Regions from separate parts of the Streptomyces sp. TAA486 genome, predicted to be linked through region 2. Evidence: riboswitches for the same ligand, from Rfam matches in the RefSeq annotation. Region 2 holds a riboswitch; each other region holds the start of a gene.
The links. A riboswitch is a leader RNA that binds a small molecule or an ion and turns the genes downstream of it on or off. The one in region 2 is predicted to bind cyclic di-AMP.
Positions count from the first base shown of each region.

Region 1: it holds a riboswitch for cyclic di-AMP, as region 2 does, so the genes downstream of both, I004_RS37465 (transglycosylase family protein) here and I004_RS35730 (peptidoglycan DD-metalloendopeptidase family protein) in region 2, are expected to answer to the same signal.
Region 3: it holds a riboswitch for cyclic di-AMP, as region 2 does, so the genes downstream of both, I004_RS0100725 (NlpC/P60 family protein) here and I004_RS35730 (peptidoglycan DD-metalloendopeptidase family protein) in region 2, are expected to answer to the same signal.

Region 1 is NZ_AUEV01000003.1:265,753-269,023, forward strand. Features, by position in the region: gene I004_RS0107915 (response regulator) at 100-915, shown strand; cyclic di-AMP (ydaO/yuaA leader) riboswitch at 1,192-1,370, shown strand; gene I004_RS37465 (transglycosylase family protein) at 1,430-2,449, shown strand; gene I004_RS0107925 (thiamine pyrophosphate-dependent enzyme) at 2,717-3,271, opposite strand, start outside.
Region 2 is NZ_AUEV01000018.1:161,037-164,307, forward strand. Features, by position in the region: gene I004_RS0124105 (Rieske (2Fe-2S) protein) at 1-605, opposite strand, end outside; cyclic di-AMP (ydaO/yuaA leader) riboswitch at 1,365-1,523, shown strand; gene I004_RS35730 (peptidoglycan DD-metalloendopeptidase family protein) at 1,862-2,806, shown strand.
Region 3 is NZ_AUEV01000001.1:139,618-142,888, reverse strand. Features, by position in the region: gene pcrA (DNA helicase PcrA) at 1-1,557, opposite strand, end outside; cyclic di-AMP (ydaO/yuaA leader) riboswitch at 1,724-1,926, shown strand; gene I004_RS0100725 (NlpC/P60 family protein) at 1,934-3,019, shown strand; gene I004_RS0100720 (hypothetical protein) at 3,161-3,271, opposite strand, start outside.

The DNA of each region.
Region 1 (3,271 bases), on a different contig from region 2:
CGCACCGGCCCGCCACCCCGCACATCCCATGTGTCCCGTACTTCCCTTACGTCCGTTCACGCCAGAGCCGCCCGCCCGGCGCGGCGGGAGGAGGCAGCCGTGATCCGCGTACTCGTCGTCGACGACGACTTCATGGTTGCCCGCCTGCACAGCACCCTCGTCGAGCAGGTGCCGGGCTTCACCGTGGCGGGAGCCGTGCACAGCGGCAAGGACGCCCTGGCAGCCGTACGCGAGCTGCGCCCGGACCTCGTGCTGCTGGATATGTACCTTCCCGACCTGCCCGGCCTGGAGGTCCTGCGGGAGCTGCGCGGCACCGGCGGGCCGGAGGAAGGCCCGGACGTGCTGGTGGTCACCGCCGCCCGCGACGCGGAGACCGTGCGGGGCGCGCAGCGCGGCGGTGCCGTGCAGTACGTCATCAAGCCCTTCGAGGGGCAGCTGCTGAAGGAGCGGCTGCTCCGGTTCGCGGAACGACGCGAGGCCCTTGCGGCTCTCCAGGCACCGGAACAGCGGGATGTGGACCGGCTGTTCGGCGACACGTCCGCCCCCGGCTGCGACCCTGGCGCTCCTGGCTTCCCGGGCGGCAGCGGCACCGAGGAGTCCGGAGCGCACCGCCCGCATGTGACGGCGGACGGGCCCTCCGGCCGTACGCGGCTGCCCAAGGGCCTCACCGAGCAGACGGCCGGACTGGTGCGTGCCACGCTCGAGGCCGAGACCGGTCCCGCGGGTATTTCCGCTTCCGAGTGCGCCGGACGCATCGGCCTGTCCCGTGTGAGCGCCCGCCGGTATCTGGAGCACTTCGTCTCCGTCGGGACCGCCCGGGTCACCCTGCGGTACGGGACCACCGGGCGTCCGGAGCGCCGCTATCACCGCGTGGATGCGTCCGGACCCGAAGCCCCCGCACACGCCGGTCCGTAAATCGGGCGGAAAGCGTGATTCGCGCCACAGAAATGTTGTGACCAGCGTCACATCGGCGACTTCGCGCTCATCCCGGTCCGTTCAATTCCCTTGCCCCGTAAGGCGAATGGAACGGCATGCCTTAACCCGTACATGCCAATTTCCGCGATCTTCATCTTCGGTGGATTCTGCGCCTTTCTTGTGGTGACGAATTCCTTCTGATTAACGTGCAAGCCCACCGCGTCTCCCGTGCGGTGGTCCGCTGCCGGAACGCCGAATCCTGCCACCGGCCCGCGGAAATCACGCAATCCCAGCCCGGCAGGAGCGGGGGACCCAGGTAAGTGCCGCGCGTTTCGCCCCCTTGGAAACGCACGGCTTGGGGTGAAGCCGCACGCGAATGCCCCCTCGCATTCGCTGCGGCCGGGCTGCTCCAGCCCGAATCCGACAGCTCACCTCGCAGGCGCAGGAGAGGAACAGCCCTATGTCCGGACGCGGTCGACACCGTCGTCAGTCCAATCGCCGTATCCCGCGCGGAGTGTCGCGCACTTCCCTCGCCATTACGGCGGGCGGTGCGGGCATCGCCCTGCCCTTCATCGGCTCGGGCACCGCGAACGCCGCCTCCGTGGACACCTGGGACAAGGTCGCCCAGTGCGAGTCCACGGGCGACTGGTCCATAAATTCCGGCAACGGCTACTACGGCGGCCTTCAGTTCAGCCAGAGCACATGGGCCGCCAACGGCGGCACGGAATACGCCCAGAGCGCCGACCAGGCCACCAAGGAAGAGCAGATCAAGGTCGCCGAGAAGGTGCTCGACAGCCAGGGCCCCGGGGCTTGGCCGTCCTGCGGCGCCAAGGCCGGCCTGAGCGCGGACAGCGCCGCTCCGGACCTGTCGGGCGACTCCGGCAAGCAGGCGAAGGCCGCCACCGGCGACGCCGACAAGAAGGCCGAGAAGACCAAGCCCAAGAAGGCCGAGAAGAAGGACAGCCCGAGGAGCGACGAGAAGTACACCGTCGAGACCGGGGACACTCTCAGCGCGATCGCCCGCGAGCACGACACCAAGGGCGGCTGGCAGGGGCTGTACAAGGCCAACCGGAAGACCGTCGGCTCCGACCCCGACCTGATCCGCCCGGGTCAGAAGCTCAGCCTCGACGGCGAGGCGCGGGCCTCGCGCTCGCAGCCGCAGCGCGACAAGGCACCGCAGGCCGGCGCCACGCACTCGTCCGGCTCGAAGTACGGGAACAACCTCGACGGCTGGATCCGCGAGTCTCTGGACATCATGAAGTCCAAGAACATTCCCGGCACTTACAACGGCATCAAGCGCAACATCATGCGGGAGTCCGGCGGCAACCCGAACGCCGTCAACAACTGGGACATCAATGCCCAGAACGGCACCCCGTCCAAGGGTCTGCTGCAGACCATCAAGCCGACTTTCGACTCCTACCACGTCGAGGGAACGGCCAACAACATGACCGACCCCGTCGCGAACATCGTGGCCGCATGCAATTACGCGGCCGCCAGGTACGGCTCGATCGACAACGTCAACGGACCGTACTGACCGAGCGGTCCGCCGGATCCGATATCGCGGGTCGGCGACCGGATCGGCGACAAGGCCGGCGACAACTCAACACATGTGCGGTGCGATTCAGCATTCCTGCGATTCTCCGAGTCGTCTGCGGATCAGTGATTCGGCGAATCGGCGGTCCACCGCATCGCCACGCCGATGGCGGCTCGTTCACCGGATTTCCTCCGGGGAGCGAGCCGCCATCGGCTTTCCCTGTTCCTCCTTGTCACGGGCGACGGAACGGATTTTGCCGCGGCCTTTTCAGGGCTGGAAGGTCTCCTCGGCGCGCACGGCAACTTCGAGAACCAGCGGCCGTGTGCTGTCGGGGAGTTCGGGAAGCAGCGCATCCAATTCGGCCAGAAGTTCGGCGTGTCCGGTGACACGGCGCGCCGAGCAGCCCAGGGCCTTCGCCATGCCGGAGACGCTGACTTCCTCGAAGTCGGGCCAGGGTGCGGTGTTTTCGTGCTTGTCCGCGAGCCGGTCCATGATCGCGTAGCGCCCGTTGGCGAGGACGACGAAGACGACGCCGACCCTGTAGCGCACGGCGGTCCACAGCGCCTGTATCTGGTAGAGGGACGACCCGTCGCCGACGACCGCCACCACCGGACGCTCCGGCGCTCCCATCCGCACGCCGATGGCCGCCGGCAGCGCGAACCCGAGCGCGCCCATCGCGGCGCTCAGGAACCCGAGAGGCCGCCGCGCCGGCACGAGCGCGTGCAGATCGGGGCGGCTGGAGGGGGTCTCCTCCACGAGCACCGTCTCCTCCGGCAGTCGCCGCGCGAGCTCCGCCAGTACGTGTGCGGCGCGCAGCGGCTC
Region 2 (3,271 bases):
ACCGGGATGTCCTCGGCGTGGTTGACGGCCGCTGCCTGCCGGTAGGCCAGGTGCCCTCCGAGCGCGCCGCCGACCGAGACGGCCGCGAGCCCGGCGTACCCGAGGGCCCGCCCGCGTACGGAACGGCCGCGCACGCGCGCGCCCAGCGAGGACGCGTACAGGAGGATCGCGGTGGAATTGGCGAGCGCGTGCACGAGGCCGACGCGCATCTGCGGTTTGCGCAGCTCGGCCCAGTCGACCCATCCGGTCACCGCGGCGGGCACGGCGGCGACGAGCCCTGTGGCGATCAGCATCGCGGGCGCGTAATGCCTGCGCTTGCCAGGAATCAGGTCCAGGACGGCGGCGGAGAACCATGTGCCGAGCGGGATCTGCACGAGGGCAGGATGCAGAGGGTGGCCCAGCCAGTGGCCGTGCAGCAGGTCGCGGTCCTCGTCGCTGAGGGGGAGTGCGTGCACGGCTCGCTGGATTCCCTGGACGGGAGGGTCCAGCCGTGTGTCGTGCTCGGTCTTCTCGATGGCGGCGAGCACGCGTCCCTGCCGCTCGGAGTCGGGCAGCACGGAGCGCAGCGCGCTGGCGCAGGCAAGCAGCTTCTGTGAATAGGACATACAGCCCGGTTCCCGTCAGGAACGGGAACAAACCGTGACATGGAGGGCACGGCGGGTGGGTGGTCGGGTGCTTGGGCCGGTCGGATTGCGGCAGTCGGCCCGGCCTCGCCCGGTCGCGTGGAGCCGGTTGGCGGAGGGGTGCGGGTGCGGGACGGGCGGCCCGCAGCTGCCTCGATGGTGCACGCGGCTCGTGGGCTCGGTCTCCCCCAGCGGGACGAGGACGTGGCTCGTCCGTATGCGGGTCTGGTGCACGCGACGTCTGCGGAGTCGCCCCCATCGTCGTGCCGCCGAACTGCCGCTGAACGACCGTGTGCCGCAAGGGTGTTCGCCTTGGGCTGCGGGTGGGGCCCGCGGGGGTCGGGGCAGTTGTCGCGGGTGCGGTCCGTGTCGGCGAGGCCGGGGTGCGTACGGGCCGGACCGAACTGCCGCAGTGAAGCGCCCGTTCGGCGTTCCGGTCGGTGTGCTGCTCCCCGGCGAGACATCGGGTCGGGACACCAAGCAGAAGGAACCGCCCTTCACGGACGGTTCACCCGTCACGCACCGCGACCCCACGAGCGATGCTGGGTGACCGCGTGCCCCAATTGGTCCTTACTGTCCAGGAACCTGCATGTCATGCAGCTACAAATCTCACCGGAACCGCTTGGAATCTCAGCTGCGGCTCTATTAACGTTCCATAACGCAGCGCGGTCGTCACTGCCGTCACGAGAGACGGCTCCGTGCGCCGTCGCCGAATCCTGAAAGTGCACCACCCCGAGCCACAACTCGATATCGCTGCACCAAGGGAACCGGGGAACCACCCCCTGCCACACGGCAGGGATGGGGTGAATCGGCAAGTTCCGCCCACGGGCGGGCAGTTCGTAGGAGACCTTCCTGCTCCGAACCCGTCAGCTAACCCGGTAGGCGAGAAGGAAGGAAAGGAGAACGCCCCCGTGGCGTCCAACAGGCATGCCCCCGAGGGCACGTATGACCCGTACCTCGACGACGAAGAGTCCGACAGATACGGCCAATACGGCTCTTACGGCAACGACGACCCGCACCAGCAGTCCGGCAGCTTCGACTACTTCGAGCAGGCCGACCGGTACAGCCAGTTCGACGCGTCGGGCCAGTACGGCCAGTACGACGCGTACGCCTCGCAGCTGACCGAGACGTACGGCACGGACGGCACGTACGGGTACGGGACCGACGGGGCATACGCCACGCAGGAGTTCGCGGCGCCCTCGCCCGAATACGGCACGTACGACTTCGGCCAGGGCGAGATGCCCCCCGTGCCGAACGCCTTCGACGCCGCCGCGGGTGCCGCCCCCGGCGAGGAGTGGAACCCCACCGAGGACTCCGTGCGGCCCGTACGCGGGCGGCACAAGCTCGCCAAGCAGCGCGGCGGCAGCATGGCCCGCAGCAGTGCCGTCCTCGGCGTCGGCATGATCGCTGCGGTGGGCGCCGGCGGAATCGCCACGGCGCAGGAGAAGCCCTCAACGGCGATCTCCATGCCGGACGTGGCGGAGAAGGCCAAGGAGCTCCCGGGCGTCAAGCTGCTCGCCGGCGGTTCCGAAGAGAACGTCGCAGGTCAGCCGCTCACGCAGGCGGCCCTCACGGCAAGTGACGCCAAGGAGGGCCAGACCGACGCGGGCGAGGCGCTGCGCTCCCGCATCCTCCAGCAGGCCCAGTCGCAGCAGTCGCAGGCCGAGGCCTCCGCGCGCGACGCAGCCATCGAGGAGGCGCAGGCCAAGGCCGCGAAGGCCCAGAACAAGGCCGAGGCCGAGAAGCGCCAGAAGGCGGAGGACGCCCGCCTGGCCAAGCTCGCCAAGAGCTTCAAGCTTCCCGTCTCCGGCTACCAGCTCACCTCTCAGTTCGGCGAAGCCGGCAGCCTGTGGTCCAACGGCCACACGGGCACGGACTTCGCGGCCTCCTCCGGTACGCCGATCCGCGCGATCCACTCCGGCACGATCAAGGAGGCGGGCTGGGCCGGCTCGTTCGGCTACCGCACCATCCTCCAGCTGGACGACGGGACGGAACTCTGGTTCGCCCATCAGTCGTCGATGAACGTCTCGGCGGGTCAGAAGGTCCGTACGGGCGAAATGATCGGCCGCGTCGGCTCCACCGGGAACGTCACAGGTGCTCACCTGCACCTGGAGGTCCACCCCGGCGGCGGCACCGCGATCGACCCGGCCGCGTGGCTGCGGGGCAAGGGCCTCACGCCCTGACACCGCTGCGACGGGAGGGGCGGCCGTCCGCGGGCTCCCCTCCCGTACGCCACACCGACACCGTCACCATTCCCGACACCGCTTCGGCGGCGGTCCGCCGTCAGCGCCGACGTCATACGCACCCCTACTCGTACGCACGCGCATCACGCGCATAGGGCGTACGCACAGCGGTATACCCGCCCTCCGGGCGTACGCCGCATCTCACATCTCCACATGCACGACGACTGCCCGTCGCGATGACCTATCGCGCCGCCGCCGCCTCGCACCGTCGAGGTGCGCTGGACCACGCACAACTCGCCCATGCCCCTCGGCGTACACAAAGGAGGGGACGAGGCGGCGGCGGACGGGGGCCCTCTCCTGCGAGCACGGCCCCGCCCCCCAAGTGCCGGCGGCCCTGGTGGACCACCCCCCGACGCCAGGGCCGCCGGTCTTTCCATGCGCGGGTTCGCGAGGGACGTCGGGTTC
Region 3 (3,271 bases), on a different contig from region 2:
GCGGTCGCCGATGCCGCGCTTGGGCACGTTCAGGATGCGGCGCAGCGGCACGGTGTCCTCCGGGTTGGCCAGGACCCGCAGATAGGCCAGCACGTCCCGGACTTCACGGCGCTCGTAGAAGCGGACACCGCCGACGACCTTGTACGGCAGCCCGACGCGGATGAAGACCTCTTCGAAGACACGCGACTGTGCGTTCGTGCGGTAGAAGACCGCCACGTCGCCGGCCCTGGCCTCGCCCGCGTCGGTGAGCCTGTCGATCTCGTCGGCGACGAACTGCGCTTCGTCGTGCTCGGTGTCCGAGACGTAGCCGGTGATGCGGGCGCCCGCGCCGGACTCCGTCCACAGGTTCTTCGGACGGCGGTTCTCGTTCCGCTCGATCACGGCGTTGGCGGCGCTGAGGATCGTCTGCGTGGAGCGGTAGTTCTGCTCGAGGAGGATCGTCGTGGCGTCCGGATAGTCCTCCTCGAATTGGAGGATGTTGCGGATCGTGGCGCCGCGGAAGGCGTAGATGGACTGGTCGGCGTCGCCGACCACGCACAGTTCGGCCATCGGAGGGGCCGGCCGCTCCTCCTGCTCCTCGCCGACCTCCTCGTCCTCGGCGCGGGGCTGCCGTCCGGCCGGCTCACCGGTGCCGACGAGTTCGCGCACCAGCATGTACTGGGCGTGGTTGGTGTCCTGGTACTCGTCGACGAGGACGTGGCGGAAACGGCGCCGGTAGTGCTCGGCGACGTCCGGGAACGCCTGGAGCAGATGGACCGTCGTCATGATGATGTCGTCGAAGTCCAGCGCGTTGGCCTCGCGCAGCCGCGACTGGTACATCGTGTACGCCTCGGCGAGAGTCTTCTCATAGTTGTCGGACGCCTGCCCGGAGAAGTCCTCGTCGTCGATCAGCTCGTTCTTGAGGTTGGAGATCTTGGCGCTGAACGCCTTCGGCGGATACCGCTTCGGGTCCAGGTCGAGGTCCCGGCACACCAGCGCCATCAGCCGCTTGGAGTCGGCCGCGTCATAGATCGAGAAGGACGAAGTGAAGCCGAGCTTCTTGCTCTCACGGCGCAGGATGCGTACGCACGCGCTGTGGAAGGTGGACACCCACATCGACTGGGCGCGGGGGCCGATGAGTTCCTCGACGCGCTCCTTCATCTCGCCGGCCGCCTTGTTGGTGAAGGTGATGGCGAGAATCTGCCCGGGGTGGACATGGCGTGCCGAGAGGAGATGGGCGATGCGGTGCGTGAGCACACGGGTCTTGCCCGAGCCGGCGCCCGCGACGATCAGCAGCGGCGAACCGGAGTGCACGACGGCCGCACGCTGCGACTCGTTCAGCTCCGCCAGCAGCGCTTCCGGGTCGACGACCGTACGGGGTGAGCCGCCCCGGTGGTACGACGACGAGCCTCCCGTGCCGCCTCCGTAACGGCCACCGGGGCCTTCGCCTGAGCCGTTTCCGGGGCCGCCCGAAGGCCCGTCGGAACTGCTCGGGCCGTCCTGCCCGGGGGAGGCACTGTCCTGCGCGCGCACGGGTGCGAGGTCCGCCAGAAAGCTGTCGTCGAAGAGGCTGCTCATCGTCGGAGAAGTCTAGATTGCCGCGCCGACACCGCACCGCCACCTCCCTCACGGGATAACGAACAGATATCGGACGTATCACCTAACGGCCTTCACAGACGCCCCACATCTCGCTACCGTGCCGTGCCAGGCGGTCCGCACCAATCGCCGGCGAAAGCGTCGGCACGGGCCGCCTCCGCCGAATCCGACGGTCATCCGAAGGGCTCTGCCCACGGAGCCGGGGACCCACCGCGCACGCGCAAGTCCGGCGTACGCACCCGGGGTGAATCGGGAAGTCGCACCGCGGAAGCACCGCGCACGACCCGTAGGGCAGCCTTCCGAGAGCCCGAACCCGTCAGCTAACCCGGTAGGCGGTTCACGGAAGGAGCTGCCGGTCTTGGCGTCACATCGCAAGCCGCGCGCCCGAATACTGAAGACCGCCTCGACGAAGCGCGGAGTGCTCGGGATCACCACCGCCGCGCTCGCCTCCGTCTCCCTGCTCTCCCAGAGCGCTCAGGCCGCACCGGACGACGGCAAGCCGTCGATCTCCGAGGTCAAGAAGAAGGTCGACAAGCTCTACCAGCAGGCCGAGACCTCGACGCAGAAGTACAACGCGGCCAAGGAGAAGGCGGACGCCCAGCGCAAGAAGGCGGACAGATCCCTCGACGAGGCGGCCGAGCGCACCGCGAAGCTCAACGACGCGCGCCGTACCCTCGGCAACTACGCGACGGCGCAGTACCGTTCCGGCGGCATGTCCCAGACGGCGACCCTCCTGCTCACCGAGGACCCGCAGCAGTTCTTCCAGCAGACGCACGTGCTGGACCGGATGAGCGGCCGTCAGAAGGAAGCCGTCGCCGACTTCGAGAAGCGGCAGAAGGCGGCGCAGAGCAAGCGGGAGCACGCCACCGAGGAGCTCGCGTCGCTCAACGCCTCCCAGCAGGCGCTGAAGAAGAACAAGCAGGAAGTGCAGGACAAGCTCTCCGAGGCACGGAAACTGCTGTCGAAGCTGACGGCCGAGGAGAAGGCACGCCTGGCGGCGATCGAGAAGAAGAAGCAAGAAGCGGCCCGCAAGGCCGCGGAGCGCGCCGAGGAGGCGCGCCAGGATGCGGGCAAGGGCGGCGGGGGCTCGCAGTCGGCGCAGACCGAGAAGGTCCTCGCCTACGCCAAGGCGCAGTTGGGCAAGCCGTACGTGTGGGGCGCTACGGGCCCCACCTCCTTCGACTGCTCCGGCCTGACACAGGGGGCGTGGAAGGCGGCCGGCATCTCGCTGCCCCGCACGACGTGGGACCAGGTCAAGGTAGGCACGAAGGTCGCCAAGTCCGAGATGAAGGCCGGCGACCTGGTCTTCTTCTACGACGACATCAGCCACGTCGGCATCTACGTCGGCGGCGGGCAGATGATCCACGCACCGAAGCCGGGTGCGGACGTGACCTACGAGGACGTCAGCTACATGCCGTTCCACTCGGCGGTGCGCCCGGGCTGACCGCGAGCCACCCCGTCCGTGCGCCCGGTCCGCGGCACCGCGGACCGGGCGCAACCCTGGGAGTACCGGGGGACGTACGGGGAGGTGCGGCGGCTCAACCCTCCGCCGATGAAGGCGACTTCAGGGCCTTCGTCGCGTCCGTCAGGTCCAGAGGACGGCGATGAAGATGTTCGCCACAGTCAGCGCGCCGACCGTGCCGAAGAGGGACGAGGGCACTTTCTCCTCGTCCCTCTTCACATACACCAGGCCCAG